2 regions of the Pontibacter akesuensis genome follow, and region 1 is predicted to be linked to the other one. Evidence: riboswitches for the same ligand, from Rfam matches in the RefSeq annotation. Region 1 holds a riboswitch; the other holds the start of a gene.
What was found. A riboswitch is a leader RNA that binds a small molecule or an ion and turns the genes downstream of it on or off. The one in region 1 is predicted to bind thiamine pyrophosphate.

Region 1 (14,617 bases):
CAGAAACAAGGCGCCGAGGTGATGGTGTGTGGGCCAAGCACCCTGCTGCCAAAGCACATCACCCAGTTGGGCGTAAAAGTGGAGACAAACGTGCGCAGGGCTTTGGAGTGGTGTGATGTGGCCAATGTGCTGCGCATCCAGCTGGAGCGCCAGCAAATGAAGTTCTTTCCTTCGCTGCGTGAGTACACGCTCTACTACGGCATTGACAAAAAGCTGCTGGACAGCCTGAACAAAGAGATTGTGCTGATGCACCCCGGCCCCATCAACCGCGGTGTGGAGCTCAGTTCTGATGCCGCTGATTCGAACCACTCCATTATCCTGAACCAGGTGGAAAACGGTGTGGCCATCCGCATGGCTGTTTTATACTTGCTGGCGCAAAACGGGTAAGTTCTTATACTTTTTATACTTGTAAAATCCCTGCCACCACAATTCATTTAAAGGCATTCCGGCTGTGCCAGATAAGTTAAGCTTCACAGCCAAAAGGCACTACCTTGAATTAAACTTTGCCTTTGCCGCACTTAAACGCATACTTCCTTTAGGCGCTGCTACACGAATTATACTTTGTGGAACAGCATTGCGGCAAAAGCAGCATCATAAATTCTTATAAACACAAAAAGCCCCGCTGACTTATGCCAGCGGGGCTTTTTGTGTTAGGTAATTTCTTTTAATTACTCCAGGTTCAGCTGCATGTCCGGGGTGTTCATTTCGAATCCTACCCTTCTGTTTCTGGCTCTCTGGCTTTCAGTTCTGCGGCGTGGCAGACGCTCGTTCACCTGTACAAGTGGCTGGCTCTCACCGTAACCTTTTGTTACCAAACGGTCTGGGTTCTGCACACCCTGCTGAATCAGGTAATCCTTCACAGCTTGTGCACGGCTTTCAGAAAGCGCCTGGTTGTACTCTTCAGAACCGATGTAATCAGCGTGTCCTTTGATCAGCAGCACGTGATCCGGGTACTTACCAAGAACTACTACGATGCTATCCAGCAATTGCTTGTAAGAATCCTGTACACGGGCCTGGTCAAACTCGAAGCGAACCTTCTCTTCCAGTAATCTTAGCGTTTCGGCATCCAGTTCAGGGCAACCGTTCGCCATTCCAGGGCCTGCAGTGTTCGGGCAAGCATCTTCGTAATCGGCAACACCGTCACCATCTGTGTCAACACCGCAACCATCAGCACCTACCTGCACACCGGCTGGGGTATCTGGGCACTTGTCGTCTTTGTCGGCAACACCGTCACCGTCAGCGTCAGGGCAACCGTTTGTGGCAGCTGTTCCGGCCTCATCAGGGCACTGGTCATTCTTGTCAGCTACACCGTCACCGTCGCGGTCCGGGCAACCATTCAGGTTGGCAACACCTGCTTCAGTAGGGCACTCATCCTGGTAATCCGGAACACCGTCGGCGTCACCGTCAAGTGGGCAACCTTTTTTGTCTACCTGCACACCAGTTGGGGTGTCAGGGCACTCGTCTCTTCTGTCCGGCACACCGTCCATGTCCGTGTCTGTAGCCTTACCCAGGTTAAAGCCAAGGCCTACGTTGTGCATCAGGAAACGATCGTTGTCGCCCATGTCCATGCCGTCAATCTTGTCCTGGCCAATAACCATGTAGTTGGTTTCAACAAAGGCACTCACCGCATCAGAAAAGCGGAAACGAATACCGGCACCACCTCTGGCAGCAGTCGTGAAGAACTTGTCGTCTTCCTGCATCGAGCCATCAGCGCGCATCGCGTCTGTCTTAGCCCAGGCACCACCACCGGCAATCTGCAGGTACGGGCCGATAAAGGCGTCCTCCTTCAGGATGTTGCCATACAGTTTAAGGCGTAAGCCTAACATGGCAGTACCCATCTGGGCATCAAACATGCTTCCCATCATAGTACCTGTGCCTTTGGCCTCTGTACTACCATACGTCAGGTGCAGACCTGCATCAAACGAAGGGCTGATATAACGGTTAAGCGAGAGACCACCACCCCATTCCAGGTCACCGAAGTCTTTGTCGCCTGTGATGTCTCCTTTATACTGTAAGGCACTTCCGTATATCTGTATGTTCGTTCTTTGATCGCCGCTTTGTGCAAACAGGTTAGAACTTGCTGAAAGCAAGAACACCAGTGCAAAAGCCATTTTACAAATTTTCGATAATTGTGTTTGCATAGTTCTACAATGTATATTTTGATATGACAATACGTGCATATAATTAATCAAGTTTACTTTCTTTTCTAAAAAATGAACCCGATGCCGTTTAGAAGCCTGTATAGCCGCACGCTTTATGAGAGAGAGGAAAGTTTTATCCATAGGCTGATCAGAGTTTAATAAAACATAACACCTTGGAAGCCACACCGTAATTTTGCACTCTTTTTATTCAAGTGTGGCTAAACCTATACTTCAAACTGATACGACAGCACAAGGTTGTTTTCTGAAAAAAAATTTGATGCAAAGGGTCTAAAATGAGTGTGAGCACAAGAAAAAGGGCTGCCAGCAACAGTGTGGTAATCCTTAGCATACTTCCGGTTCAGTACCTGCTCAGGTTCTCTTCTTCATGAGCCGCTCAATGTCGTCGGCCTCTAGCGGGATGTGTTGCATCAGGTCCTTTGGCCCGCTCTTCGTGATCAGGATGTCGTTCTCCAGGCGGATACCGATGTTCTCTTCCCATATATAGATGCCCGGCTCGCAGGTAAACACCATACCCTCCTCAAAGGGGCGGAATTTATTTCCCACGTCATGCACATCGAGGCCTAGGTGGTGGGAAGTGCCGTGCATAAAGTATTTTTTGTACAGCGGCTTGTCCGGGTCCTGGTTGCGCACGTCTTCCTCCTTCAGCAGGCCGAGTTTAATAAGCTCGTTCTCCATCAGCGTGCCGACAAACTTGTGGTACTGGTCGAGGGTGTTGCCCGGCACCAGCATTTGGATGGCCGTTTTCATCACCACCAGCACCGACTCGTATACTTCGCGCTGCCGCTTGGTAAAGGTGCCGCTCACGGGAATGGTGCGGGTCATGTCGGCGGCGTAGTTGGCATATTCGGCACCAAAGTCCATCAGCACCAGATCACCGTCCTTGCATTCGCGGCTGTTGTCCACGTAGTGCAGGATGCAGGCATTCTGGCCCGAGGCAATAATGGGCGGGTAAGCGGGGCCTTTGGACCGGTTGCGCAGAAACTCGTGGTACAGTTCCGCCTCTATCTCATACTCCATCACGCCGGGTTTGATGAAGCCGAGCAGCCGGCGAAACGCCTTGTCCGTGATGTTACAGGCCTCCTGTATCAGCGCTACCTCCTGCTCAGATTTAATGGCACGCAACTGGTGCATGAGGGGCGCACTGCGCTCATACTTGTGCAAAGGGTAGTGCGCCTGCAGTTTCTTGATAAAGCGGGCATCGCGGGTTTCTACCTCCACCACGGCACGCAGGTGCTCGTTGCTGTTCAGGTAAACGTGCTCGGCCTCGAAGATCAGCGAGTTCAGGACCTGATCGAACTGGTGGGTCCAGTAGATCTGCTGGATGCCCGACACCTCCCGCGCCTGCTCCTTGGTAAGCTTGTAGCCCTCCCAGGTCAGGATGTGGTCGTTCGTTTCGCGCACAAACAGGATTTCCTGCGTCCGCTGGTCTTTGTAATCCGGGAAAAGCAGCAGGATGGTTTCCTCCTGGTCCACGCCGGTCAGGTAAAACAGATCGCTGCTCTGGCGAAACGGCATCGTGCCGTCGGCACTGGTGGGCATTACATCGTTGGCGTGGAATATGGCGATGGAGGCTGGCTTTAGCAGCCGGCAGAAGTTCCGGCGGTTGTGCACAAACAGCTCCTGCCCGATAGGATTGTATTTCATCGTTTTATTTCTTTGATGTATAGGAGTAGCTCAGGGGTTAAAAATAGTATAAATATATAGCTTCAGCAATTGGAAAGTGCCTACTAGGTTTTAAAGCCACCAAATTTACTATGGTATAAACCACGCATTAGGTTACTATCACTAAAACTTGTGTAGCCAGCAAGTATGGATTTGGAAAGTACAAAGTAAAATTTATACCTTTAGCACAACACTTTAGGGGTGTCCTGTCGCCAAACAGAAAGGCAGGACTGAGAAATACCCTCTGAACCTGATACAGTTAGCACTGACGAAGGGAAAAGTTATGACGAGATACACACCTGTCCTCCTGCTTCTTCTTAATTCTGCTCGGCCAGTAAGCGCCAGTGCTAGCTGCATCCTATCCCGAGCAAACAATGACAATTTTCTTAAACAACCAAGCTAAGGAGCTCTCTGAGCCTTCCTCCGTATCTGCTTTGCTTCAGCTTTTGCAACTCGAGCAACAGCGTGGCATAGCCGTGGCCGTTAACGACCAGGTCTTACCCCGAAGCAACTGGGCCTCCTACCTGCTGCAGCCCAACGACCGACTCACGCTCATTCGCGCTACCCAGGGCGGCTGATGCTCCTTTTCCCCTTTCAACAGAAAATCAACAAGAAGAAAACATGAGACAAGACAAAACCCCTACCGCCAGTGCCATTACGCGCACGCCATTTCCGGGCTCACGCAAAGTGTACGTACCGGGCCAGCTACATAATATAAAAGTAGCCATGCGCGAAATCTCCTTAGAAGATACCTTAACCAAGTTTCTGGGTGTAGAAGAGCGCGAGCAGAACCCGCCTGTCACGGTGTATGACACTAGCGGCCCCTTTACCGACCCAGAAGTAGAGATTGATGTGCGTCAGGGCCTGGCAAGGCTTCGCGAAGAGTGGATTGTGAGCCGTGGTGATGTGGAGCAGCTGCCAAGTATAACTTCGGAGTATGGGCAGGAGCGACTGAATGATGCCAGCTTAGAGACATTGCGCTTTCAGCACCTGAGCAAACCGTACCGTGCCAAAGCAGGCCAGAATGTAACGCAGCTGCATTATGCCCGCAAAGGCATCATCACACCAGAGATGGAGTACATCGCCATCCGGGAGAACCAGCGCCTGGCAGAGAATGCAGAAATGGGGCACCAGCATGCCGGTAACAGCTTCGGAGCCAACACACCGAAAGGCTACATCACGCCAGAGTTTGTGCGCCAGGAGGTAGCTGCCGGTCGTGCCGTTATTCCTTCCAACATCAACCACCCCGAGAGCGAACCCATGATCATTGGCCGTAACTTCCTGGTGAAGATCAACGCCAACATCGGTAATTCTGCTGTTACCTCAAGTATAGAGGAAGAAGTCGAGAAAGCTGTTTGGGCCTGCCGTTGGGGCGCCGATACCATCATGGACCTCTCTACAGGCAAAAACATCCACGAAACCCGCGAGTGGATTATACGCAACGCTCCCGTTCCGATTGGCACCGTTCCGATTTACCAGGCGCTGGAAAAAGTGAACGGTAAAGCCGAAGACCTGACGTGGGAGATTTTCCGAGATACTTTGATTGAGCAGGCAGAGCAGGGCGTGGATTACTTTACCATACATGCCGGTGTGCTGCTGCGCTACGTGCCGCTCACGGCTAACCGTGTAACAGGAATAGTTTCGAGAGGTGGCTCTATTATGGCGAAGTGGTGCCTGGCCCATCATAAAGAAAACTTCCTGTACACGCACTTCGAAGAGATCTGCGAGATAATGAAGGCTTACGATGTGGCTTTCTCATTGGGTGACGGCCTGCGCCCTGGCTCTATTGCTGATGCCAACGATGCTGCTCAATTTTCTGAACTGGAGACACTTGGTGAACTGACAAAGATTGCCTGGAAGCATGATGTGCAGGTGATTATCGAGGGCCCTGGGCACATACCGATGCACCTTATTAAAGAGAATATGGACAAGCAACTGGAAGTATGCGGTGAGGCGCCGTTTTATACGTTAGGGCCGCTCACTACCGACATAGCCCCTGGCTACGACCACATCACTTCAGCTATTGGCGCAGCTATGATTGGTTGGTACGGCACCGCTATGCTTTGCTACGTGACACCAAAAGAGCACCTTGGCTTGCCGAACAAAAAGGATGTAAAGGACGGGGTGATCACTTATAAACTAGCTGCCCATGCCGCCGACTTAGCCAAAGGCCACCCGGGCGCGCAGTACCGCGACAATGCCCTGAGCAAAGCCCGCTTCGAATTTCGCTGGCAAGACCAGTTTAACCTTGCCCTCGACCCTGACACCGCCCGTGAATATCATGACGAAACTTTACCTGCCGAAGGTGCCAAAGTAGCGCACTTCTGCTCGATGTGCGGCCCCCACTTCTGCTCTATGAAAATTACGCAGGAGTTACGGGAGTATGCCAAAGCAAAGGGAGCGGAGATTTATTCTTAGCCTCTATCCACGCAACTAATGGCGCTCTTGCTGGCGCAAGCTTGTAGCCCGTGCCTAAGCTTTCGGAACGAGGTCAGCAAAAAAAGCAGCAACATGAAAAGTATAAACTACATGCCAAAACAAAGGCCCTATACCCTCACCATCGCCGGGCTTGACCCTAGTGGTGGTGCGGGCTTAACGGCAGACATTAAAACCTTCGAGGCGCTGAAAGTGCAGGGGCTAAGTGTGTGCACTGCCATCACCTACCAGCACGAATCAGAATTTGAGGGCTTAGATTGGCTAAGTATGGAGCAGATGGAGCGGCAGCTTGAGATTTTTTTACGCAAGTATAAAGTGCCCTATGCTAAAATCGGGCTGGTGCCAAGTTTGGACGTATTACAGCAGCTAATGGATGTGATGCAAAAACTCTCGCCTGATACCAGGCTGATCTGGGACCCTATTCTGAAGGCCAGCGCAGGATTCACTTTTCATGAGCAGGTACAGGCGGCGCAGCTAAAGGAGCTTTGTAAGCAGCTATACCTGATTACTCCTAATTGGCTGGAGATGCAACAGCTTCTACCGGATACACCTGTACCAGAAGCCGCTGCCCAGCTAAGCCAACACTGCCATGTACTGCTAAAGGGCGGGCATAACCAGGAGAAACCGGGGTATGATTACTTATACTATAAAGGTGAGGCAAAATCTTTCCGGCCGAAGCAGCAGGTACACGTGGGCAAGCACGGCTCAGGCTGTGTGCTTTCAGCGGCTATCACGGCGTTACTGGCACAAAATTATCCGCTGCACAAAGCCTGCCGCAAAGCCAAAGATTATACTACCCGCTTTCTCAACAGCAACCATACCTTGTTAGGCTATCATCATTATTAAACATGATCTCGACACTACACTACATCACACAGGAGACAGACAAGCAGACACACGCACAGGCTGCCGAAGCTGCCTGCCGTGCCGGAGCAGACTGGGTACAGCTGCGCGTAAAAAATAAGCCTTACGAAGTATGGAAAGCACTGGCGCTACAGACGAAAAGCATTTGCAGGCACTACGGCAGCACATTTATACTTAACGATAATCCTGCCCTGGCAGCAGAAGTAGGTGCAGATGGGGTACACCTCGGCAAGCTGGAAATGGCTCCGGCAGAAGCTCGAAAGCTACTGGGTCCAACAAAGATTATCGGAGGCACGGCGAATACTTTTGAGGATGTAAAGCGGCTGCTAGAGCAAGGAGTAGATTACGTTGGTCTCGGCCCCTACCGTTTTACAACTACCAAAGACAACCTGAGCCCCATACTAGGCCTGCAAGGCTACACGGCCATACTTGAACAATGCAGCGCAGCTGGCATTACCATACCCATTGTAGCCATTGGTGGCATTACGGCAGCAGATGTGCCGCTGCTCCTACCGACAGGTATACACGGCATTGCAGTCTCTTCGGCTATTACACTCGCGGCAAACAGAGCTGCTGCCATTTCAGAGATCAAGCAAAACCTACAACCGTTACCCCAGCACAACCTATGACACCTTTAACAATAGCCGATAAAATATTTCACTCCCGCCTTTTCACCGGCACGGGCAAGTTCAGCTCCGGTCAGCAAATGGAGGAAGCATTGCTTGCCTCTGGGTCCGGGTTGGTAACAATAGCCCTGAAGCGTGTGGACGTACAGAACGAGCAGGATGATATCCTGTCGCACCTCGCGCACCCGCAGTTTAACCTGCTGCCCAATACTTCTGGCGTGCGCAACGCCAAAGAGGCTGTGTTTGCAGCGCAACTGGCGCGGGAGGCGCTGGAAACAAACTGGCTTAAACTCGAAATTCACCCCGACCCCAAGTACCTTCTCCCTGACCCGATCGAGACACTGAAAGCGGCAGAAGAGCTGGTAAAGCTGGGTTTTGTGGTGCTGCCTTACATACATGCAGACCCGGTGCTGTGTAAACGGCTCGAAGAGGTAGGCGTGGCTGCCGTGATGCCTTTGGGCTCGCCTATTGGTAGCAACAATGGCCTGCAAACCCGTGCTTTCCTGGAGATCATCATACAGCAAAGTACAGTGCCCGTGGTGGTAGATGCTGGTATAGGTGCACCCTCGCATGCAGCAGAAGCGATGGAATTGGGGGCTGATGCAGTATTGGTGAATACAGCCATTGCCGTATCGCAGCAGCCGGTGCAGATGGCAAAAGCCTTCAAAATGGCGGTGGAGGCTGGGCGCATGGCCTACGAAGCAAAGCTGGCTCCTGTCGGGATAACCGCACATGCCAGCAGCCCGCTAACAGCTTTTCTGGATGAGCTGTAAAGCAACGCTGCCGTGATGCCTTATTATCTGTCATCCTGGAAGGATCTTGTTGGCAAGCTGTAAAAGTTTGAAGCCACTTCTTTAACCAGATGGCAGCATCTTACCTTTATCACAAAGCAAATTCATGTCTTTTATAAAAATATTCAATCAGCTCAACTGGGATGAAATAAAGGAAAGCATCTACGCTAAAACAGCGTCAGATGTAGAGCGGGCGCTGATGCACCCGGTCAGGAGCCTGGAGGATTTTAAGGCGCTGATCTCTCCGGCTGCGGCACCTTACCTGGAGCAGATGGCAGCCCTAAGTCAGCGGCTGACGCAGAAGCGGTTCGGCAAAACCATCCAGCTGTACCTGCCTCTGTACCTCTCCAACGAGTGCCAGAACATTTGTACCTACTGCGGCTTTAGCCTGGATAACCCCACCCCTCGTACCACCCTCACGCCAGAGCAGATTCTGAAAGAGGTAGAGGTGATCAAAAGCTATGGCTACGACCATGTGCTGCTGGTAACCGGCGAGGCAAACAAAACGGTTGGTGTGGACTATTTTAAAGAGGTGCTGCAACTAATCAGGCCATACTTCTCGCATATCTCTATGGAGGTGCAGCCGCTGGACCGGCAGGAGTACGAGCAGCTGATTCCGCTGGGCCTGAATACCGTGCTGGTGTACCAGGAAACATATCACCAGGAGGATTACAAAAAGCATCACCCCAAAGGCAAAAAATCAAACTTCGCCTATCGCCTCGAAACACCCGACAGATTGGGCAAAGCAGGTGTCCATAAGATCGGCCTCGGCGTGCTGATCGGGTTGGAAGATTGGCGCACCGATAGCTTTTTTACGGCGCTGCACCTGCAGTACCTGGAGCGTACCTACTGGCAAACCAAGTATAGCATTTCTTTCCCGCGCCTGCGCCCCTTCTCCGGCGGGCTGGCCCCTAAAGTAGACATGAGCGACCGGGAGCTGGTACAACTAATCTGTGCCTATCGTATCTTTAACGAAGAAGTAGAGTTGTCGCTATCTACCCGCGAGAGCCAGCACTTCCGAAACAATGTAGTGCGGCTGGGAATTACCTCCATCAGCGCCGGCTCCAAAACCGACCCAGGCGGCTATGCCTCCGGGCAACAGGCGCTGGAGCAGTTCGAGATCAGCGACGAACGCCGCCCGACCGAGATCGTACAGATGATCCGAAACCAAGGCTATGATGCCATCTGGAAAGATTGGGACAATGTTTTGGGGTAAGTGTTGACAATGTACTGCTGGTATAATTTAAACATGAGAATTGTCCCCTTGAGGGGATTACAGGGGTGTAAAGTTCATAGGGAAAATGGTTATCATCCATGATTTTTCGCGAGTGTAAACACCCCTATAGCCTCCTCAAGGGGACAGTGCAAAACGCAGCTCGTAGCAACAGAAATAAAAATAACATATCAAAATAACTGCAGCAGATGCTAGAGAAAGAAGAGGTAAGGCGATACAACCGCCAGCTTATACTTCCGGAGTTGGGGCAACAGGGGCAGGAGAAACTGAAGCAGGCAAAAGTACTGATGATTGGCGCTGGCGGCTTGGGCTGTCCGGTGCTGCAGTATTTAACTGCGGCCGGTGTGGGCACCATTGGCATTGCCGATATGGATGTGGTGAATGAAAGTAACCTGCACCGCCAGATACTGTATACCTTGGCTGATGTGGGCAAACTAAAAGCAGAAGTTGCCGCATTGAAATTATCACAGCAGAATCCTTTTGTGCAGTTCAACATTCACCACGAGGGCATTACAATAGAAAACGCACTGGAACTGGTGCAGCAATATGATGTGGTGGTGGATGGCTCTGATAACTTCCCGACGCGCTACCTGGTAAACGATGCCTGCGCCATACTTAGGAAGCCGCTGGTGTTTGGCTCCATCTTTAAATTTGAGGGGCAGGTAACAGTATTCAACTACAAAAACGGCCCCACATACCGCTGCCTTTTCCCGGAACCACCCGGACAGGGCGAGGTGCCTAACTGTGCCGAGACTGGTGTGATTGGCGTGCTGCCGGGTATTATCGGCACACTGCAGGCTAACGAAGCCATAAAAGTGATCTCGGAATTGGGCGAAGTAGCTTCTGGCAAGTTGCTTCTTTTTGATGCACTGACGTTAAGCTTTTCATCTTTCAAATTTACCCGTACTGCAAACGCAGAGGTGAAGCAGTTACAACCAGATTATGACTTGGCTGCCTGTGCTGCACCTGAAACAAGTATACAGGAGATATCTGCACAGGAGTATAAGGCATGGCTGCAAAGTGGCAGAAAAGTACAGCTGCTGGATGTGCGGGAGCCTCAGGAGTATGATCTGTGTAATATTGGAGGGGAGCTTTTACCTTTATCTACCCTTACCGGCAAACCTGCTGGCCTGCACCTGTCGCAGGAAGTGGTTGTGCACTGCCAGGCTGGTAGCCGAAGCAAGAAAGCCATTGCTATACTTCAGTCCTACTTCCCTGAGGTGCGGTTTTATAATATGAAGGGTGGACTGGCTGCCTGGGAGAAGTAGTGCTTTGGAAGTCAGACGCTCGCAGGAGCTGCGCACGCTGCGAGGCCTTTTACTGCTTTAGCAGTTCTTTGAACGCCACTGTAGGAACTGGCTGCTCCCACACAGCCCCCAACACGGCTGCTCCTTTAAAGCCCATCTCCTGCACCAGCGGCAGCTTTTCTGCTGTTACTCCTCCTAACGCTAACAGCGGCAACTTTGCCTGTGGCACCACCTCCCGAAGTTCACCTGTCACAAAAGCAGCTGGATAATCTTTTTTAGAAATGCTCTGAAAAACAGGGCTCAAAAAGCCGTAGTCAAAGTATGGCTGCGCTTGCTGTACTTGTGTAAGCGTATGGAAGGAGGTGGAAAAAGTTAGGTCATACTTCAGTGTGTTGGCCGCTGCGGCTCTGTCTGCCTCTCTGAAATGCAGTCCCTTTACCTCAAACTCTTCTGCCAGTTGGTGGTGTGTGTGCAGCATGACACGTTCGTGATACTGCTCTGGTAGCGCTTTCAGCCACACCCGCAGTTCACTTATACTTGCCTCGGGTTTGCGCAGGTGCAGCGTTTGCAGCCCAAGTTCAAACATAGCAGCGCAAATTTGCTGCTCCTGCTCTACTGGTTTGGGCGATGTGATAACGACTAATTGCATCTGGACTTATACTTGAAAGAGGCTGTATAAAGCTACCTCTCCGCCTCTACTGTTTCCAGCACCTGTAGCAACTGCTCATTACGGATATCGCGGGCGCACTTGAAATGGCCTTCGGGGCAGGCTTTGTAGCCATGCAGCCCGCAAGGGCGGCAGTATAGCGGCTCCTCCCGCTCCACCACCGTGGCAAAATCAGCCAGCGGACCGAAACCGAAACGAGGCACCGTGGAGCAGTAGATAGCGCAGGTGGGGGCATTAAGGGCCGAAGCCAGGTGCATTGGCCCTGAGTCGTTTACGTAGTTCAGCACTGCGTCGCGCATCAGCGCCGCCGACTGCAGCAGGCTCAGCTGCCCGCACAGGTTCTCTACCCGCTTGTTTATACTTTGGCTGATGATCTCGTCGCAGTGCTGCCTATCGGCCGGAGAGCCCAGCAGGTATACTTTGTACGTGGGGTCGAGGCTATTGATTAGGGTTACCCACTGCTCCTGCGGAAACTGCTTTGTAAACCAAACCGAGGTAGGCGCCATGCATATAAAAGGCTCCTGCTTCAAGTCCTCCACTTGCGCAAAGTCAGTCTGACTGGGGTATAGCTTTGGCTTTTCGGGAATGGCGTTGGTCACGCTCTGGATAAGCATGTTGTTTCGCTCCACTTCGTGCGTGCCAGAGCGCACATCGTGCACATACCGACGGGTAAAAAAGCGGGAGAAAGGGTTTTTCTCAAAGCCAACAGTTTCTTTGGCACCTGAGAATGCAGTAAGTATGCCGGTGGCTCCAAAGCGCTGCACATTCACTACCAGATCATACTTTTCGGTGCGTATCTGTGAGAGCAGGCGCATCAGGCTTTTATACTTGCCCTCCTTCTTGTTCCAGATCAGCACCCGGCGCAGCAGCGGGTGATTTGCCAGCAGCGCCTCGTTGCCCTTGCGTAAAAGAAAGTCCAGCTCAGCATCCGGGTAAAACCTGTACAGCTTCTCTATCAGCGCCGTTGCCAGCACCACATCACCCAAAAAAGCCGTTTGTATGATCAGTATTTTCTTCATGCTCCTGTATCTGACTCAGAACAAAACTACACCAAACTGCCCTTAGTTAAAAATGAGATTCCCACCGTTGAGCAGGCAATGCTTCTGCTGGCACGTTTCCCTTATATTTCGGAATAATTCACAAAAAGTATTGTTCTGCTTTTTGCGAATGGGCTTACCTTTGCCTAAGTTGTGCCTACCGCACCGGACTAACGCTTATATGAAACAGTATTTTACCTCCCCTTCCCTGCTTAAAAGTATAAAATTTACCTGGTTACTGGCTTTGCCGCTCCTGCTCGCTGGCTGTGGCACCTCAGCCTACATGCCCAATGTGCCCAACGTGCCGATGTTTACAAAGAAAGGGGAGCTTAGTGCCGGCGGCCACGTCACCCTGAAGGGAAACATCACCTTTAACACTGCCTATGCGGTAACCGACCATTTTGCCGTGCTGCTGAATGGCTCCATGCTTAGCACCGAGAGCCGCAAACGCGACATGCGCCACAACCTGCTGGAGGCTGGCGGCGGTTACTTCACCACCTTCGGGCCTGAAAACAACCGCGTGCTGGAAGTATATGGCGGCATTGGCACGGGCAGCAGCGACCGAACCGAGAAAGAGGAAGCCAAGGAATCTGGCGTGATGACGTACAAACGCCACGAGGCGAGCTACAGCAAGTACTTTGTGCAGGTTAACTTCAGCTCAAAGCGCAAAAAAGCCCTTCACTTCTTTAACCACGATTTCCCGCTGAACTACGGCACCGCCCTGCGTGCCAGCTATGTGAACATGGGCGACTATACCCTGAACAACATACCGGGCCAGGAAGAAGACAATATTTTCCTGGAGCCTATCTTTTACACGCGCCTCACCCTTACCCCGGCCGTGCAACTGCAGTACACCAGCGGCACCAATATCGGTCTGAAAAACCGCGATACTTTAACTGCAGCCTATTCTGTATTTTCTTTGGGATTCGTAATAAACGTCGGCGGGCTGGAGAAGAAGCGATAGCAGGGAGTTCTGAGTCCCGGGTTAAGCGTTCTGAGTTTGGTGGCGATGTGCTCCATCAAACAGCATCGTGCTTACCCAGTGAAAGTATAGCGCTGCCACATTCGTTGTGCTTTTACCCTGACCTGCGCAAAACTTTTAACTCATCACTCTTTGCCGTACCTTTGCAGGCTAATTCTGAACTGAATGCTTGATTATCATATCCATACTTTACCCAACGGAATACGCATTGTACACAAGCAGGTGCTGCATACCAAGATAGCCCACAGCGGTTTTATCATGGACATGGGCAGCCGCGATGAGTTGCCGCAGGAGCAGGGCCTCGCCCACTTCTGGGAGCATATGGCCTTCAAGGGCACGCAGAAACGCAAGTCATTCCACATCCTAAACCGCCTTGAGTCTGTTGGCGGCGAGCTCAACGCCTACACCACCAAAGAGAAGGTCTGTTTCTACAGCTCGGTGCTCGACAAGCATTTCGAGAAATCTTTTGAGCTGCTGACCGACATCACGTTTCACTCCATTTTTCCGGAGAAGGAAATCGAGAAGGAGCGCGGGGTGATTCTGGAGGAAATGTCGATGTACCTCGACACGCCCGAAGAAGCCATTGTAGATGAGTTTGATGCGGTGGTGTATGACGGCCATCCGCTTGGCAACAACATCCTAGGCACCAAAGAAAGCGTGGGCAGCTTTAAGAAGCAGGACTTCCGCGGCTTTATAGACCGCAACATGAGCACCGATGCGCTGGTGTTCTGCTCGGTGAGCAACCTGCCGTTTGAGAAAGTGGTGAAGCTGGCCGAAAAGTACCTAAGCGATGTGCCGCGCATCCAAAAATCACTGGACCGCGTGCCGTTTACCGGCTACCAGTCTAAATCCATTACAGTCGAGAAGTCTATTTCGCAGGCACACTGTGTGATCGGTTGCCCTGCCTAC
Region 2 (14,617 bases), 170 kb from region 1:
CTGAATCAGGAAGGGCTCGTATACTTCCTCAATCGTTTCGGCCTCCTCGCCACAAGCCGTCGCGATGGTAGAGAGCCCCACAGGGCCGCCTTTAAATTTATCGATGATGGTGGTAAGGATACGGTTGTCCATGTCGTCCAAGCCGTTCTGGTCTACGTCGAGCGCGTTCAGGGCAAACTTGGCAATCTCCACGGTAATCGTGCCGTCTCCTTTTACCTGGGCGAAGTCGCGGGTGCGGCGCAGCAGGTTGTTGGCAATACGGGGCGTACCACGGCTGCGGCGGGCAATTTCAAACGCGGCATCCGCATGTATAGGCGCACCCAGCAAGGCCGACGAGCGCTTTACGATCGAAGTCAACAGTTCGGCATCATAGTACTCCAGGCGCGAGTTAATGCTGAAGCGGGCACGCAGTGGGGCCGTAAGCAAACCTGAGCGTGTGGTTGCGCCGATGAGCGTAAACGGGTTCAGGCTGATTTGCACCGAGCGGGCGTTCGGACCGGAGTCGAGCATAATGTCGATCTTGTAATCCTCCATGGCCGAGTACAGGTACTCTTCCACCACCGGGTTGAGGCGGTGAATCTCGTCGATGAACAGCACATCGTTCGTCTCCAGGTTGGTGAGCAGGCCCGCCAAATCACTTGGCTTGTCCAGCACCGGGCCAGAGGTCATCTTGATGCCAGCATCCAGCTCAGAGGCGATGATGTGCGAAAGCGTCGTTTTACCCAATCCCGGAGGGCCGTGCAGCAGCACGTGATCCAGCGCCTCACCGCGGCGCTTGGCCGCCAGCACAAATATCTTCAGGTTCTCCACCACCTTGTCCTGCCCCGCAAAATCGTGGAAACTGAGGGGGCGGAGTGCCTTGTCTATGTCGCGTTCAACCGGCGTTAAGTGCTCTTTGTCGCCAGTCAGGTAATCTTCTCTCATACGTATACTTCTTCTTCCTAAAAGCGCTTTTGCTGCTCTTAAAGATAACAGTTTTTGCCGCTGATTGGCTCCATTTATAGAAACGAAGTTACGCTTTTTTGCTAATTATTTTATAGTTCGCAAGCATAAATCTAATCAAATTAGCAATTGATATCAATAAGGATTTGCAGGATTAGAGGATAAACAGAATTAGTTCTGTAAGGTATAAAGTATGGACAGGCTGTTGCTACGTAGCCCTACACGTGATGATGAGTTTGTAACCCGACTGGCTTGAAAAGCCATACTTGCATAGCCGCGGCTATACTTGTTACATTACCTGGCGCAAGCGTCCGCTTATGCCGTAGACTGCTGCAGCCATACTTGTATAGCTACAATTCTGTAACCTGAATCAAGCTGTCTTTTATAGCTGCCGCTGATCCTCCAGCTCCCAAATACCTATTGTTCCACCTTTGGCGTTGGAGCGCTCACGGCTGGGGTAGGGGCCCTATATGAGCGAGGCCACGTCCTCGGGCATCGCGCCGGGCCCTTTTCTTTGCTCGCTGGCGCATCGCAATCCCGCTCCCGCGGGACCGAAAAACTCCAAAGGCGCTCTTTTTCGAGGGCCCCTACCCCCACCCAAGGACTGGAATCGGTTCAGCTAGCCACTGCTTTTGCAATGCAATAAAGGCTAAGTCCCCCTTTGAAGGGGGTAGGGGGATGTTTTACTCCTCCAGACAATTCCCTTTGTAGGGACAGGTCGCGACTTGTCCGCTGAACAGCAGTTGCTACAGCGCTTATACTTGAGTAAAAGTAGCACCACCACTCCCTCCCCTGTTTTTAGGAGGGGGTTGGAGTGAGGTAAATTCCCCTCCTCGGAGGGGCAGGGGTGGGTTAATACAACAGCAACTATACTTCGGCGAAACCAACAGCAGCGTTCCCTCGCCTCTGGGGGAGAGGGCTGGGTGAGAGGCTCACTACAGCTACTCCTCGAAAAAGTTTATTCGGCAAACCCACGCTTGCGCCAGAAGCAGGAATGCTAAATAAGTATAAAAGGCAGCCACTCCCGCAGCTGCCTCTTTTATACTTTTATCCTCACTCCGCCACCCGAAAAACGAGCAACAGATAACGATCAACGATTATTTAAACGCCTGGATCCCGGTAATGTCAGCGCCTGTGATAAGCAGATGAATGTCGTGGGTGCCTTCGTAGGTGATCACCGATTCGAGGTTCATCATGTGGCGCATGATCGGGTACTCGCCGGTGATGCCCATGCCGCCGTGGATCTGGCGTGCCTCGCGTGCAATGTGCAGCGCCATGTCCACGTTGTTGCGCTTGGCCATGGAAATCTGCTGCGTAGTGGCTTTGCCGTCGTTCATCAGGGTGCCGAGGCGCCAGGCCAGCAACTGGGCCTTCGTTATCTCGGTCAGCATTTCGGCAAGTTTCTTCTGTGTGAGTTGGAAGGCGCCGATGGGTTTGTCGAACTGGATACGCTCCAGGCTATACTTCAGCGCAGACTCGTAACAGTCGATGGCAGCACCGATGGCTCCCCAGGAAATTCCGTAGCGGGCGGAGTCAAGGCAGCCGAGCGGCCCGCGCAGGCCCTCAACGTTTGGCAACAGGTTCTCCTTGGGCACTTTCACGTTGTCGAACACCAGTTCGCCGGTGGTGCTGGCACGCAGGCTCCACTTGCCGTGTATCTCGGGCGTGGTGAAGCCCTCCATGCCGCGCTCCACGATCACCCCTTTGATGCGGCCTTCTTCATTCTTCGCCCATACTACCGCTACCTGGCATTCCGGTGAATTCGAGATCCACATCTTGGCTCCATTCAGCAGGTAATGGTCGCCCATGTCCTTTATGTTGGTGGTCATGCCGCCGGGGTTGGAGCCATGATCGGGTTCGGTCAGGCCGAAACAGCCCAACCACTCGCCACTCGCCAGCTTCGGCAGGAACTTCTTGCGCTGCTCCTCCGAGCCATACTTGTAGATCGGGTACATTACCAATGAGCCCTGCACCGAAGCCGTGGAGCGCATGCCTGAGTCACCGCGCTCGATTTCCTGCATCACAATGCCGTAGCTGATGTAGTCGAGACCACCGCCGCCATACTCCGTCGGGATAGTCGGGCCAAAGGCGCCCACATCTCCAAACTTCTTCACAATTTCAGAAGGGAAATGCGCCTCCTGTGCCCATTGCTCGATGTTTGGTGAGATCTCACGCTTCACAAAATCGCGCATAGACTGGCGCACAAGTTTATGTTCCTCGGTTAGCAGGTCGTCGATGTTGTAGTAATCAGGGGCTCCTGCGGATTCGTATGCCATAGCTTTCGTTTAGTTTTTTTGGGAAAAGGGTATTACGCAAAGATAAAATATTCGGGCAGATGCCGTACACCCAGTAGAATAACTTTGCGTGCCTTTTGTTTCGGGAGGTGCATCCGCCCATACAACAAAAGACTCCATCAGATGACGGAGCCTTTTGTAAAATGTAAGTATAAAATGCCTTATACTTTATGTAGATGCGTTAACCTGCCCCTCCAGGGAGGGGATTTTTACTCGTGCTGATAATTCCCCTCCTTGGAGGGGCAGGGGTGGGTTACTTTTTTATAATTTGCTTGCCTCTAAAACTTAAGCCCTACCGATAGCAGGAAGTTGCGCAGGGCCTGTGGGTAGTAGAAGTTCTCGGTATACTGCTCACCGTAGATGTAGCTGTAGGTATAGCCGTTGGCCGCGTACTTCTCGTTGAACACATTATTTACCAATAGCCCCAGTTCCAGCTCCTTCAGTACGTTTTCAAACTTGATGTTGTAGCGAAGGCGCACATCCCCCACCTGGTAGGCAGGTATGGCGCGACTGTCGTTTTCGGTGTTGTCCAGGTACTGCTGGCTTACGGTTTTGTAAATAAGCGCCGCACGAAGCCCTTTCAGCACCTCCACCTCCAGCTGCGTGGCAGTAACCCAGTCAGGTGAGAAGGCGATGGTGGTTTCGCGGAAATCCGTTCGTACTTGGTCGCCGGTTTCGTAATCATCCAGGAACTCGCTGAAGCCTTGAATTTTATTCTCGCTGAAGGAGATGTTACTGCGCAGGCTGGCACTGGTACCTAAACGCAGCGCACCTGAAAACTCAACGCCCTGCCGGTAGCTCTTGTCAATGTTAGTACGGGTGTAGGCGCCCACATCGTTGATCTGCCCCGTCAGCACCAGTTGGTTCTGGTAATTCATGTAAAAGTAATTCGCCTCCACATCGGCCGTTATACCTTGCCCAAGAATCTCGCCCACTCCAAACATGCCGCGGTAGCCTGCCTCCACATTGCGGAGCGTCTCGTGCTTCGGCCGGCTCTCAGGCGTCGATTCGGTAAAATCGTCGCGCACGGGCTCGCGGTTACCCACCGCAAAAGAAGTATAAAACTGGTGCTCCGGCTGCAGGCTGTAAGTAATGCCCGCTTTTGGGTTCCAGAAGGTAAAGTCTGCCGTTTGGGTGATGTTGTCGCCGTCGTTGTCAAAACCCAGGAATTCATACTTCACGGTGCGCAGCTGCAGGTCCCCGAACAGGCTCAGTTTGTCTGTAAGGCCGTAGCTGGCTTTGGCGAAGATGTTGAAATCCGTCTTTTGCCCGTCGTTGTCGTAGTACCTGTCGCGGATGTTGGAGGTGGAGGCGTAGCGTGCCCAGATGATCTCACCAAAGTGGCTGCCGTCGTACCTGTTCCAGGCACCGCCCAGGGTGGCATTCAGGCGCTGGTTCGGGTTGTACTGCAGGGCATAGGTGGCGCCGTAAAAATCATTGTCGAGCCAGCGGCGGCGGATAAGGTCTGATGTGGAGATGACTTCACTGCCTATTTCCACATTTGGCAGGCCATAGTCCTCCAGGTCATCCTCGGCACGAAACTGCTCATAATAGCCGCGCCCGTAAGTATAATGCAACGCACCCGAAAAGCTTAATCCCGGCACAAAGTCATGCGACAGGTGCAGCTGGTAGTGGTCCTGCTGGTAGTTGTCTGTCTCGTTGTCGTAGGTGTAGTAGTTGTAGGTGCGGCCGGAGCGTAGCAGGTTCTCGCGGTCGCTGCCCTCAATGTAGTTGCGGTCGATGTAATCCTTCAGATCCTGCGCGTTGCCGTATACCAGCGCCTCAGGGGTGCCATACCAGGCCTGGTACGTTTGCTCCTGCCCCGAAAAGGTAATGAACTTCACCGTAGTTTTATCACCGTAGTAGCCTCCGGCGAAGTAGAGCGACTTCAGGTCGGAGGAGGCACGGTCGATGTAGCCGTCTGACTTAATCCGGGACAGGCGTCCGTCGAAAGCGAATTTCCCGTTAATCAGCCCAGTACCGAAGCGAACGTTGTTTTTCCAGGTGTCGAAGGAGCCATAGCTGTTGTCGGTTTCGGCGTAGGCCTCGCGGCGCACCCGCTCCGTCTGTATGTTTATACTTGCACCAAAGGCACCTGCCCCGTTTGTGGAGGTGCCCACACCGCGCTGCACCTGTATGTCCTGCACCGACGAGGCGAAATCAGGCATGTTCACAAAAAACACCCCGTGGCTCTCAGAGTCATTTACCGGAATACCGTTTACCGTCACGTTAATGCGTGTGATGTCGGAGCCCCGGATGCGGATGCCGGTATAGCCCACGCCTGCGCCCGCATCAGAGTTTACCACCACCGATGGCGTCTGCTCCAGCAGGTAAGGCAGGTCCTGCCCAAAGTTGCGCTCCTCAATTTCCTCACGGGTCACGTTGGTGAAGGTGGTGCCCGTTCTTTCGTCGGCACGGGTGGCCTGCACCACCACCTCGCTTGCCTGCAGCGCCTTCGGCCGCAGCGTAATGTTCAGATCAGTATCCTGCTGCAGGTTTACGTTTACGCGTTGCTCCTCAAAGCCCAGAAAGCTCACTTTTAACGTATAGGCGCCGGCTGGCAGGTTGTTGAAGGAGAAGGAGCCGTTAGTGCCCGAGGTGGTGCCTGTTTGCGTGCGCTCCAGCACAACAGTTGCGCCTGCAAGGCCCTCTTTGGAGGTGGCGTTGCGCACGTGTCCGCTCAGTTGGTACTGAGCCAGCAGTTGCAACGGCAGCAGCATCGCTACCACGGCAATAAGAAATTTGTTCATGATACTGTAAAAAGGAAAGTTCGAAAATGCAGGAATGCCAGGGGTATGCAACCTGCCACATTTCGTTCACCGTGTTTTCCCTTCGCCGGCATTACCCGGATCAGGTTCAATGGGTATGATCTCAGCCCGTTTTATTAAGGCACCCCTAAACTGCCGCAAAGATAGGAGGAACTATACTTAAATCAAAACTTAGATTATTTATACTACGTAATCACATCACCCTCACCAGCTAAATTGCCACTAAATTTTAATGCTGATGGATAACCACTTAGCCGAAAAGTACGTTGTAAAACATAACTAAGGCACATTATACTTAGCCGCTTGGCGCAAGGATTTCTGCCTTAAGGGAAGATAAGCAGAAGTAGAAATTTAAAGTAGAAGTAGAATGATGATCAGTATATTATACACAGTAGCCCTGTTAACCATATTGGCCTATTACGCCTTTGCCCCGCGCCAGAAATTTAACCGCCCACCATCCACCGACAACGACGATGACGGGGGTGAACCACTTGGAGACGACCTGCCTGACCTGGACCTGCCACCGGGCATCTCGCTGCCAATCAACGACTATGAGCCAAAGTATGACATCAGAAGAATAAAAGTACCCAAGTTCCCGGAGCCATCGCTACACTGAACTTCCACTTTTCCAAAACAAAGAATCCCCGGCCGCACACAGTTTGCATAGCCGGGGATTCTTCTTTTTATACTTGCTCCGCTGCTGCTTCAGCCTTTCGGCAACACAGGCCTTACGTTTTGGCTCCGGCCTGTTTACAGCACCGTAATGCTGTACGTGCGCTCAAACGATTGCCCCGGGGCCAGCTTGTTTATTCCCTCCTTCTCTTTCAGTTCTCCGCTTTCGCCCACACTGCCTGCAATGCCGCACCAGGGCTCGATGCACACATACTCGGTTGTGTTTGGCTTCGCCCAAATGCCCAGGAACGGGAAATCCTCAAATGCCAGTTCAATGCGGCGGTCATGGTGCGTACTGCCCAGTTGCACCCGCTCCGACTGCAGGTACTTCAGCACAATGGCGTCTTTGTCGAAGTACGCCGGGTCCAGGGGAATTCGGTTGCCACGCTTAGCCAGCAACTCCGTTTCTCCGCTTAACAGGCCCTGGTCGTTGAGCAGGTGGCGGCGCAGCGTTTCTTCTTTCTCAAACGCGATAAAGTAGTCCTCATACTTCTCGCCAGGGTAAAAAGGCACCCTGAAGCCGGGATGTCCGCCCACGGAGAAATACATAGCCAACTCGCTGGTGTTGGTAATGTGGTATGAAACAGACAGCGTGCTACCGTCCAGCGTGTACGCCACCAAAAACCTGAAATGGAATGGGTAGTGCTGCAGCGTCTCCTCATCCTCGGTGAGTTCGAACACCAGCTTGTCGTGCTGCTCGTCTACCAGCTTAAATTCCTTGCGGCGTGCAAAACCGTGCCGCTTCATGTCGTAGGTACTGTCCTTGAAGGTATATTGCTGGTTTGGCAACTCGCCCACAATGGGGAACAGGTTAGGCGCGTGGCTTGCCCACACGTCCGTGTCGGCCTGCCAGATCAGCTCAAGCTGCTCATCTTTCTTGATGAAATGGTGTAGTTCGGCGCCAACTGTATCGACGCCCGCTTTATAGTTATCGTTCTCGAGGAAGTATAGCATAATCAATTAAGTTTTTTGTTTTCATAGCGCAGTGCCTCCACCTGCCGGCAGGCCTGCAACAGTCGCTCCTCCCGCTGTCCCTGTATTTCTACAAAGGGTACCTGCAGCGCCTGCAGTTCGCGTTTATACCAATCGTAGAAGAACTGGCGCAGGTGCGGGTGCTCGCGTTGCGGGTCAGGCTCCCAGGGCAAATCAACGCCCATCAGCAGGTAAAGGTTATACTCCTGGGCCCGCAGTTTCTCTTCTACCCACGCGGGGCAGTGGCCAAAGGCATGCTCACTCCAGACTTTGAGCACCAGCATATCGGTATCGGCAAAGAGCAGGCCCGTTGCCTTTTGCTCCAGCTGCTGCTCCAGGGCCTGTTGCCCCTTGGCAATGGCTTCTATGTCGGCCAAGGTATAGGGCCTGCCCAGGTTGCCCACATAGCTGCGCGCATACTCCGGCACCCAAACAGTATCATACTTCTCCGCCAGTTGTGCCGCCAAGGTAGATTTACCTGTAGACTCCGGCCCGGTAATCGCTATTTTCAGCATGGGGTAAAGGTCGTAAATACAGTGATAGGATGCACGGAAACTTAACGGTCTATAAAGCACAAGGGGTGCCGGAGACTTTTCTCCGGCACCCCTTCCTACAATAAAGCACCCCCTAATGCTTATTGTTATTTAACGCTTACTGTTTTTTAAGAAGCTTTATAGTTTTGGACCCATTTCCATTAACAACGCGAACCAGATACATTCCTTCCGGTAAGTTGCTGCCGTCTACTTCAATCTTATTTACCTCACCCTGTTTGGCTGTACCAGACTTCAGTTCCCGCACTAAACTTCCTTTCAGGTCATAAAGGTTGACTACAAAATTTCCATTACGCTCAGATGTGAACTCTACTGTAGCATTGTCATAGAACGGAACAGGGTAAGCGGTAAGAGACTTACTCTCTTTCATCTCACTAGTAACTTGTATCGACTGAACAGAGGATTGGGTTTGGGTAATAGTCGCTACCTGTTGGGTACAGCTAGCAGTTGTGTAGTTGTTACAGTCAGTGGCAGAAGACACACATCCTGTTACATTATCTTTCACAGTAATGCTAAATCCGGCGCCAGCAGCTAAGCTGCCAAACACAGGGCTAGCCTGATAAGCCCCTCCGTTGTTACTATAAGAATAACGGTTAGGTTCCGCCTCTGTGTTTAACGGACAAGTAACTGTAACAGTGGCAGTGGCAGGCCCGCACAAGCTGGCATCTACTATAGCTACTGTAGGTGCAGATGGTGGGTTCGGAATGGCGTTTATAGTTTCCGTGGCAGCTGGCGATACGCAAAGGCTAGCATTCTGGGCTTTTATGGAATGCACACCTTGGGTAAGGCCTGTATAACCGCCTGCAGGATAGTCGGCATATGGTCCTCCATCCAGGCTAAACTTTAAACCAGTGGTGCTGGAAGTAATAACAATCTTGGCCGCAACTGTACAGGTAGGCTGCGTTACTGAAAGCACTGGCGCAAGCGGTGTAGGAGGCTGAGCATTCACTACCTTTGTTACGCCATCAGAAATACACACCCCACTCTTCGACCTGATAGTGTAGCTACCAGGAGTAAGCAGATCGAAAATCCCTGTAGTATTAGTGAAGTCTGCAGGATTAGTGCTGTTGATACTGAAACTTAGCCCTTCAGTTGAAGAAGTTACGCTGATTTTTCCGGTGGCTACCGTACAGGTTGGCTGATCCACATCTGCTGTTGGAGCAGCGGGGGTAGGAGGCTGGGAGTTTAACGTTCCGGTAGTTGGAGCAGAGATGCAGCCCCCGCTGTTTTTTACCCTAACACTATAAGCACTTCCTGCCGCCAGATTAGAGAAACTTGTGCCGGTTTGCCATGTGCCGCCGTTCAGGCTATATTCTAAGCCTGTTCCTACCGGGGCCGTTACTGTCACACTTCCTGTAGGAACGGTACAGGTTGGCTGCGTTGGAGAAAGTGTTGGTGCCACAGGGGCGGCATTAATTACAACAGTTGCAGGCGTAGTCTTTTCACAACCATTTGTAGTGTAAGTGTATGTTACGGTGTAGGTGCCGGGTATACTGATAGCCAAGTTTATTTCTCCTGTAGTAGCGTTTAAAACTAAACCTGTAGTGCTACTATATGTACCATTTGCTACGCCTGTTTGAGTGACTGTGGCAGTTCCTACCGGGCAGTATGGGCCTCCATAGGCAATTGTAGCGGAACCAAAGTTTATCGTCACAGGTATAGGTTCCACCATGTCTTTAAGTGCCGCTGTTTGCGAGTCGGAGGCTTTGGTCTTTATAAATATGGTTCTGATGCTAAGCGCAGTACATGGATCGGCAATTTCTCTCAAAACTCCTGTTACATTGACGGCTGCTTCTACAAAGGCATATTGAGAGTAACTGGTACTTCCAAAGCCGCGGAAAGGCACGTCTACCGAGCCAGTTCTATTTGTTTCGGCGAAAACCAAGGCACTCAAGTCTCTTGTCGGCAGCACATAGTCGTACACACCGGGTGATACCTCCTGCCAGCGGTAAATCCTGACAATAGGCTTTGACCCTCCGTTGCTGTACTCCATAGAAACTACAAGGTCACCCACCGTTCTGCCGCCTTCAGTTCCTAAAGATGTAAAGCCGTTGCCGGTTCCATTTCTCGTTACAGACTTCTGTAATAGCTCAAAATCGATATAGCTGGTACCGCTTGTAGATAACCGGTCACCGCCTATAACTATCCAATCATTATTGGAGGCATCCCTTGTAACCAAGTACATGGCGTTGTTGATATCGTTTTTATTAGGGGCCTTGCTTACTGACCAGGCCCAAGTACTCGGATCAGCATTAAACTTACTGCCCTCCGTGAAGATTATATCAGCCCTTTCATTGTACGGATCTCTTACAAGTTGAGCATTTACCCCTCCATTAACAGTACCATCATTATTAAATATAAATCCTCCTGAGCCGCCTGGGCCGCTTACCCAGTCACCGATACCACCTTGAGGAGTATTAGCCCTCAAGTCCCCATCGATATGAAATCCACCAGTTGGTGGATTAACAGGAGCAATCTGCGCAAATGCTATGTTACTTATAGCCACAAGCACAGCTATCAATACCATGGCATATCGCCTTAAACCTGTTAACTGCTTTTGTGGAGCGCCCCCGGCCTTACACGTTGAATAACTGATAAAATTTTCCATAAGAACTAATTTTAGATTGTTGATTGACTTGGTTTAGCATGGGAAAAGAATGTGCATAGCTTTCTTGTGCTGCATGAAAAAAGTTCATCAGCTAGATAATTGACTCATTGACAGTGGATGATTGCCTGAATGCAGCTAAAGGAGATGCTCTCTGCCTGGCCTGTTCAGAATGTAGCGCATGAAAAGGCGCAATTCTTTACGAAGGAACGTAGATGGTATGCTCCATAGACGGTGAGATACGTTTCAGAATATATCGGAAGAATCATAATCATCCGCTTTCACGGCTTTGGGAACCGGAACATTTTGCGGAAAATAATTACCTAGGGTATGAAGGCAACTAATTAGGTGGGGGTGCAGGATTTCTTTACCCAGCCTATGTTGGTTTCGGAAACTGTTACTTTTTTTGTTTTCTATAACTTGTTCAAATATATAAATATTCACAAGTAAAATGTAATATATATACTAAATTATTGTATAAAACACATTCCAAGGTGCAGAGGTGGGAAAATTAAAGGTGAATGATTCTTACTTTTGTTAAAAACTTAAAATCATGTTGTAACATACCATTATCCTATTTACAAAACATTCCTATCATACAAAGCTGAGTAAAAAAACTTATATCTCCATTATACAACCAAGATGAAAGGTTAACCGTCACTGCTGTTATCTGATTAAAGAATTTAATCCTACTCACATTAGTGTTAAAACAAGGAGAGGCAGCTTTACAGCTGCCTCTCCTTGTTTTAACACTAATGTGAGTAGGATGTTACTAACTTTCAGAAAAACTGTACCCGTAGAAGTTATACACCTCCACCGGCTTAGGCTTCTTGTTTCCGTATTGCCTCAGCAGAACTTGCTTAGGGCTTTCGTCCGGCGACTCATACCCCCACTTCATCCGGTTCTCAAATTTCAGCTCTTCTGGTAACTCAAGTTTACGTTGTTTCATGTGCTGCTACGTTAGTGGTTATACAAACTACGCCCGGTGGGGTCGCAGCAATAGGTCAGGTTGGTAGGTAAATGTACGTTGTTTGCAACTGGCTGGATTTAAACTTTCAAGCGAGAAAGTATAAATCTAAGGCAAGAATCATGCTTTCAACTCTTAATTTACCCTAAACTTTAGTTCTAACAGCGTTGGCAGTTCTGTTTTGGCGGCTATTCGCCCTCCGCTTCCACTCTACCAGTCCGGCGAAGGCCATAAGCAGCAGCACGAAGTAAAAAACGGAGGTAAACACAAGTCCTTTCACAAAGTAAAGCGGAATAGAAGCGATATTGGTCAGAACCCACCAATACCAGCTCTCTACCTTCTTCCGGGCCATCAGCCACATACCTGTATAGGCGGTGGCGCTGGCAAAAGCGTCGGCCCACGGAATAACGCCTTCGTAAAATGCACCCTTCAGGTACACCAGGCAAAAGTAGATGATGCCGTACAGCACAGCGAAGAACGCAAGTTGCTGCACCCACTGCTTCCGGCTTGAGAAGCTGATGTGCAGCACATGCTCTTCCTGGTTGTTTTTCCTGGACCACAGCACCCATCCATACACACTCAGAATAGTGTAATACACATTTACACTGGCTTCCCCGATCAGGTGGTACTTAAAGCTCAGGTACACATAAATGGTGGTGCTGATGAGGCCGATGGGATACACCAGGATATTCTCTTTTCGGGAGTACCACACACTCACTATGCCCGCCACCACGGCTATGTACTCCAACAGCGAGGTTTGCTGCATACCTGCCAGAAACTGCGCCCACAGTTGTGCTATACTTATATTATCCAGTAACAGCGGGTAGCTTTGTACTAGCGCGGCCGCGAGTATACGTAGTTCTGAATCCATGGTGGCAATTTACAGCACCAAAGCTGTGGAAGTAAACAAAAGCAGGTTAATTTTGGGCGTTGCTGAAACAAAGCGCACAACAGGCCGCTATTTTATACTTGTACCAACCACTCATAAGCAGGAACCATGGACGAGATTACAGTGCAGGAGTTAAAGGAGCGGCTTTCGCGAAGCAGCAACATACAGTTGGTGGATGTGCGCGAGCCTGAGGAGTTCGAGATCTGCAACCTGGGCGGCGAACTTATCCCGCTGGGCGAGCTGCCCAAGCAAGTCAACCGTATCCGCCGCGACATTCCCGTAGTTATGGTTTGCCATCATGGCTTCCGAAGTGCGCAGGCTATGAATTACCTGACACAGCGGCTCGGCTTCGACAATCTTCTGAACCTGAAAGGTGGTATTCATGCCTGGGCTACGCAGGTGGATACAAGTATGGCGACGTATTAAGGATGATTTAATTCATGGAAGACTTGCGGATGGTTTATACTTGATAGCTCAGCTTTCTGTAACTTGAATTAAGCTACGCTACCTAGCTTCCGCTCATCCTCCAGCTCCCATACACTAACTGTTTCATCTCATACTTTGGAGCGCTCACGGCTGGGGAAGGGGCCCTATATAAGCGGGGCCTCGTCCTCGGGCATCGCGCTGTGTATTGAAGCTGCCATCGCTTCGCTGCAGGCTGCCCTTCGGGCACCGCATCACTACAAGGCGCTCTTTTTCGAGGGCCCCTACCCCCACCCAAAGACTGGAATCAGCTCAGGTAGCCGCTGCTGACGGAGCTTCAGCTAAGCTCCCTCTCCTGTTTTTAGGAGAGGGTTGGGGTGAGGTTAATTCCCCTCCTCGGAGGGGCAGGGGTGGATTAACCTGAAAAGCCAACACCACACCGCTTTTACTTATCGAAACCAATAGCAGAATTCCCTCGCCCCTTAGGGAGATGGCTAGGGAGAGGGGCTTACGCTTCCATGGACAAACAACTACCCCAACAGCTAAAGACCTCGCAGCATGCGCAGCTCCTGCGAGCACCTGACCTGACCGCGGCAAGCTTGTCACTCCATCTCCTGCTACACTTTCCCCTCCACTCCTTTTTCCTTCCCCGGAACCTGCAGCCATAAAATTGTTCACACAAAATTTACATTTATACTTGTGTGCGATTGCATAAAAGTTTGTGTAACTTTACGCGGCAAATAACAGTCCCTAATTTATTTGCCATGCGCTTTGATCAGTCTAAGATTTTATTTGAGGCCCTCACCTACGATGACGTGCTTCTGCTCCCGGCCTACTCCGAGGTGCTTCCCCACCAAACTGACACTTCCTCACAACTTACCCGCAACATCCGCATAAACACGCCGCTTATTTCGGCGGCTATGGATACGGTGACCGAGGCGGACCTGGCAATTGCCATGGCGCAGGAAGGTGGCATCGGCATTATCCATAAAAACATGTCGATAAAGAAGCAGGCGGCACAGGTGCGCAAGGTAAAGCGCTCTGAAAGCGGCATGATCCTCGACCCGATCACGCTGAACGAGAGCGCCACCCTGGGCGACGCGGTGCAGATCATGACCGAAAACAAGATCGGCGGTATTCCGATCGTGAACAGCGAAGGCAAACTAACAGGCATCATCACCAACCGCGACCTGCGTTTTGAGCGCGACCTGACACAGCCTGTCACCGCCATCATGACCACCCAAAACCTGATCACAGCCGAAAAGGGACTCGACCTTTCCAAAGCAGAGGACATCCTGCAGGAATATAAAATCGAGAAACTACCTGTAATTGATAAGGACGGAAAGCTGGCGGGTCTGATCACCTACAAAGATATCCTCAAGAAAAAAGACAGGCCATTTGCCTGCAAAGACGAGTTTGGCCGCCTGCGCGTAGGTGCTGCCGTTGGCGTAACACCCGACGTATTGGACCGCGTAAAGGCACTTGTGGATGCTGGCGTAGACGTGATAAGCGTAGACACTGCCCATGGCCATTC

Region 2: it holds a riboswitch for thiamine pyrophosphate, as region 1 does, so the genes downstream of both, A0W33_RS11160 (TonB-dependent receptor) here and thiS (sulfur carrier protein ThiS) in region 1, are expected to answer to the same signal.

Annotation. Positions count from the first base shown of each region.
Region 1 covers NZ_CP014766.1:2,759,451-2,774,067, reverse strand. Annotated here, with positions in the region: gene A0W33_RS11830 (aspartate carbamoyltransferase catalytic subunit) at 1-387, shown strand, start outside; gene A0W33_RS11825 (OmpA family protein) at 669-2,141, opposite strand; gene A0W33_RS11820 (aminopeptidase P N-terminal domain-containing protein) at 2,511-3,806, opposite strand; TPP riboswitch at 4,012-4,118, shown strand; gene thiS (sulfur carrier protein ThiS) at 4,199-4,402, shown strand; gene thiC (phosphomethylpyrimidine synthase ThiC) at 4,446-6,242, shown strand; gene A0W33_RS11805 (hydroxymethylpyrimidine/phosphomethylpyrimidine kinase) at 6,336-7,106, shown strand; gene A0W33_RS11800 (thiamine phosphate synthase) at 7,109-7,753, shown strand; gene A0W33_RS11795 (thiazole synthase) at 7,750-8,523, shown strand; gene thiH (2-iminoacetate synthase ThiH) at 8,648-9,757, shown strand; gene moeB (molybdopterin-synthase adenylyltransferase MoeB) at 9,964-11,043, shown strand; gene A0W33_RS11780 (thiamine phosphate synthase) at 11,093-11,671, opposite strand; gene A0W33_RS11775 (glycosyltransferase family 9 protein) at 11,704-12,708, opposite strand; gene A0W33_RS11770 (hypothetical protein) at 12,908-13,690, shown strand; gene A0W33_RS11765 (M16 family metallopeptidase) at 13,874-14,617, shown strand, end outside.
Region 2 covers NZ_CP014766.1:2,589,371-2,603,987, reverse strand. Annotated here, with positions in the region: gene ruvB (Holliday junction branch migration DNA helicase RuvB) at 1-924, opposite strand, end outside; gene A0W33_RS11165 (acyl-CoA dehydrogenase family protein) at 2,040-3,218, opposite strand; gene A0W33_RS11160 (TonB-dependent receptor) at 3,515-5,986, opposite strand; TPP riboswitch at 6,047-6,143, opposite strand; gene A0W33_RS11155 (hypothetical protein) at 6,372-6,620, shown strand; gene A0W33_RS11150 (aldose 1-epimerase family protein) at 6,755-7,630, opposite strand; gene A0W33_RS11145 (AAA family ATPase) at 7,633-8,163, opposite strand; gene A0W33_RS20760 (T9SS type A sorting domain-containing protein) at 8,300-10,807, opposite strand; gene A0W33_RS20915 (hypothetical protein) at 11,577-11,753, opposite strand; gene pnuC (nicotinamide riboside transporter PnuC) at 11,917-12,642, opposite strand; gene A0W33_RS11130 (rhodanese-like domain-containing protein) at 12,769-13,086, shown strand; gene guaB (IMP dehydrogenase) at 13,848-14,617, shown strand, end outside.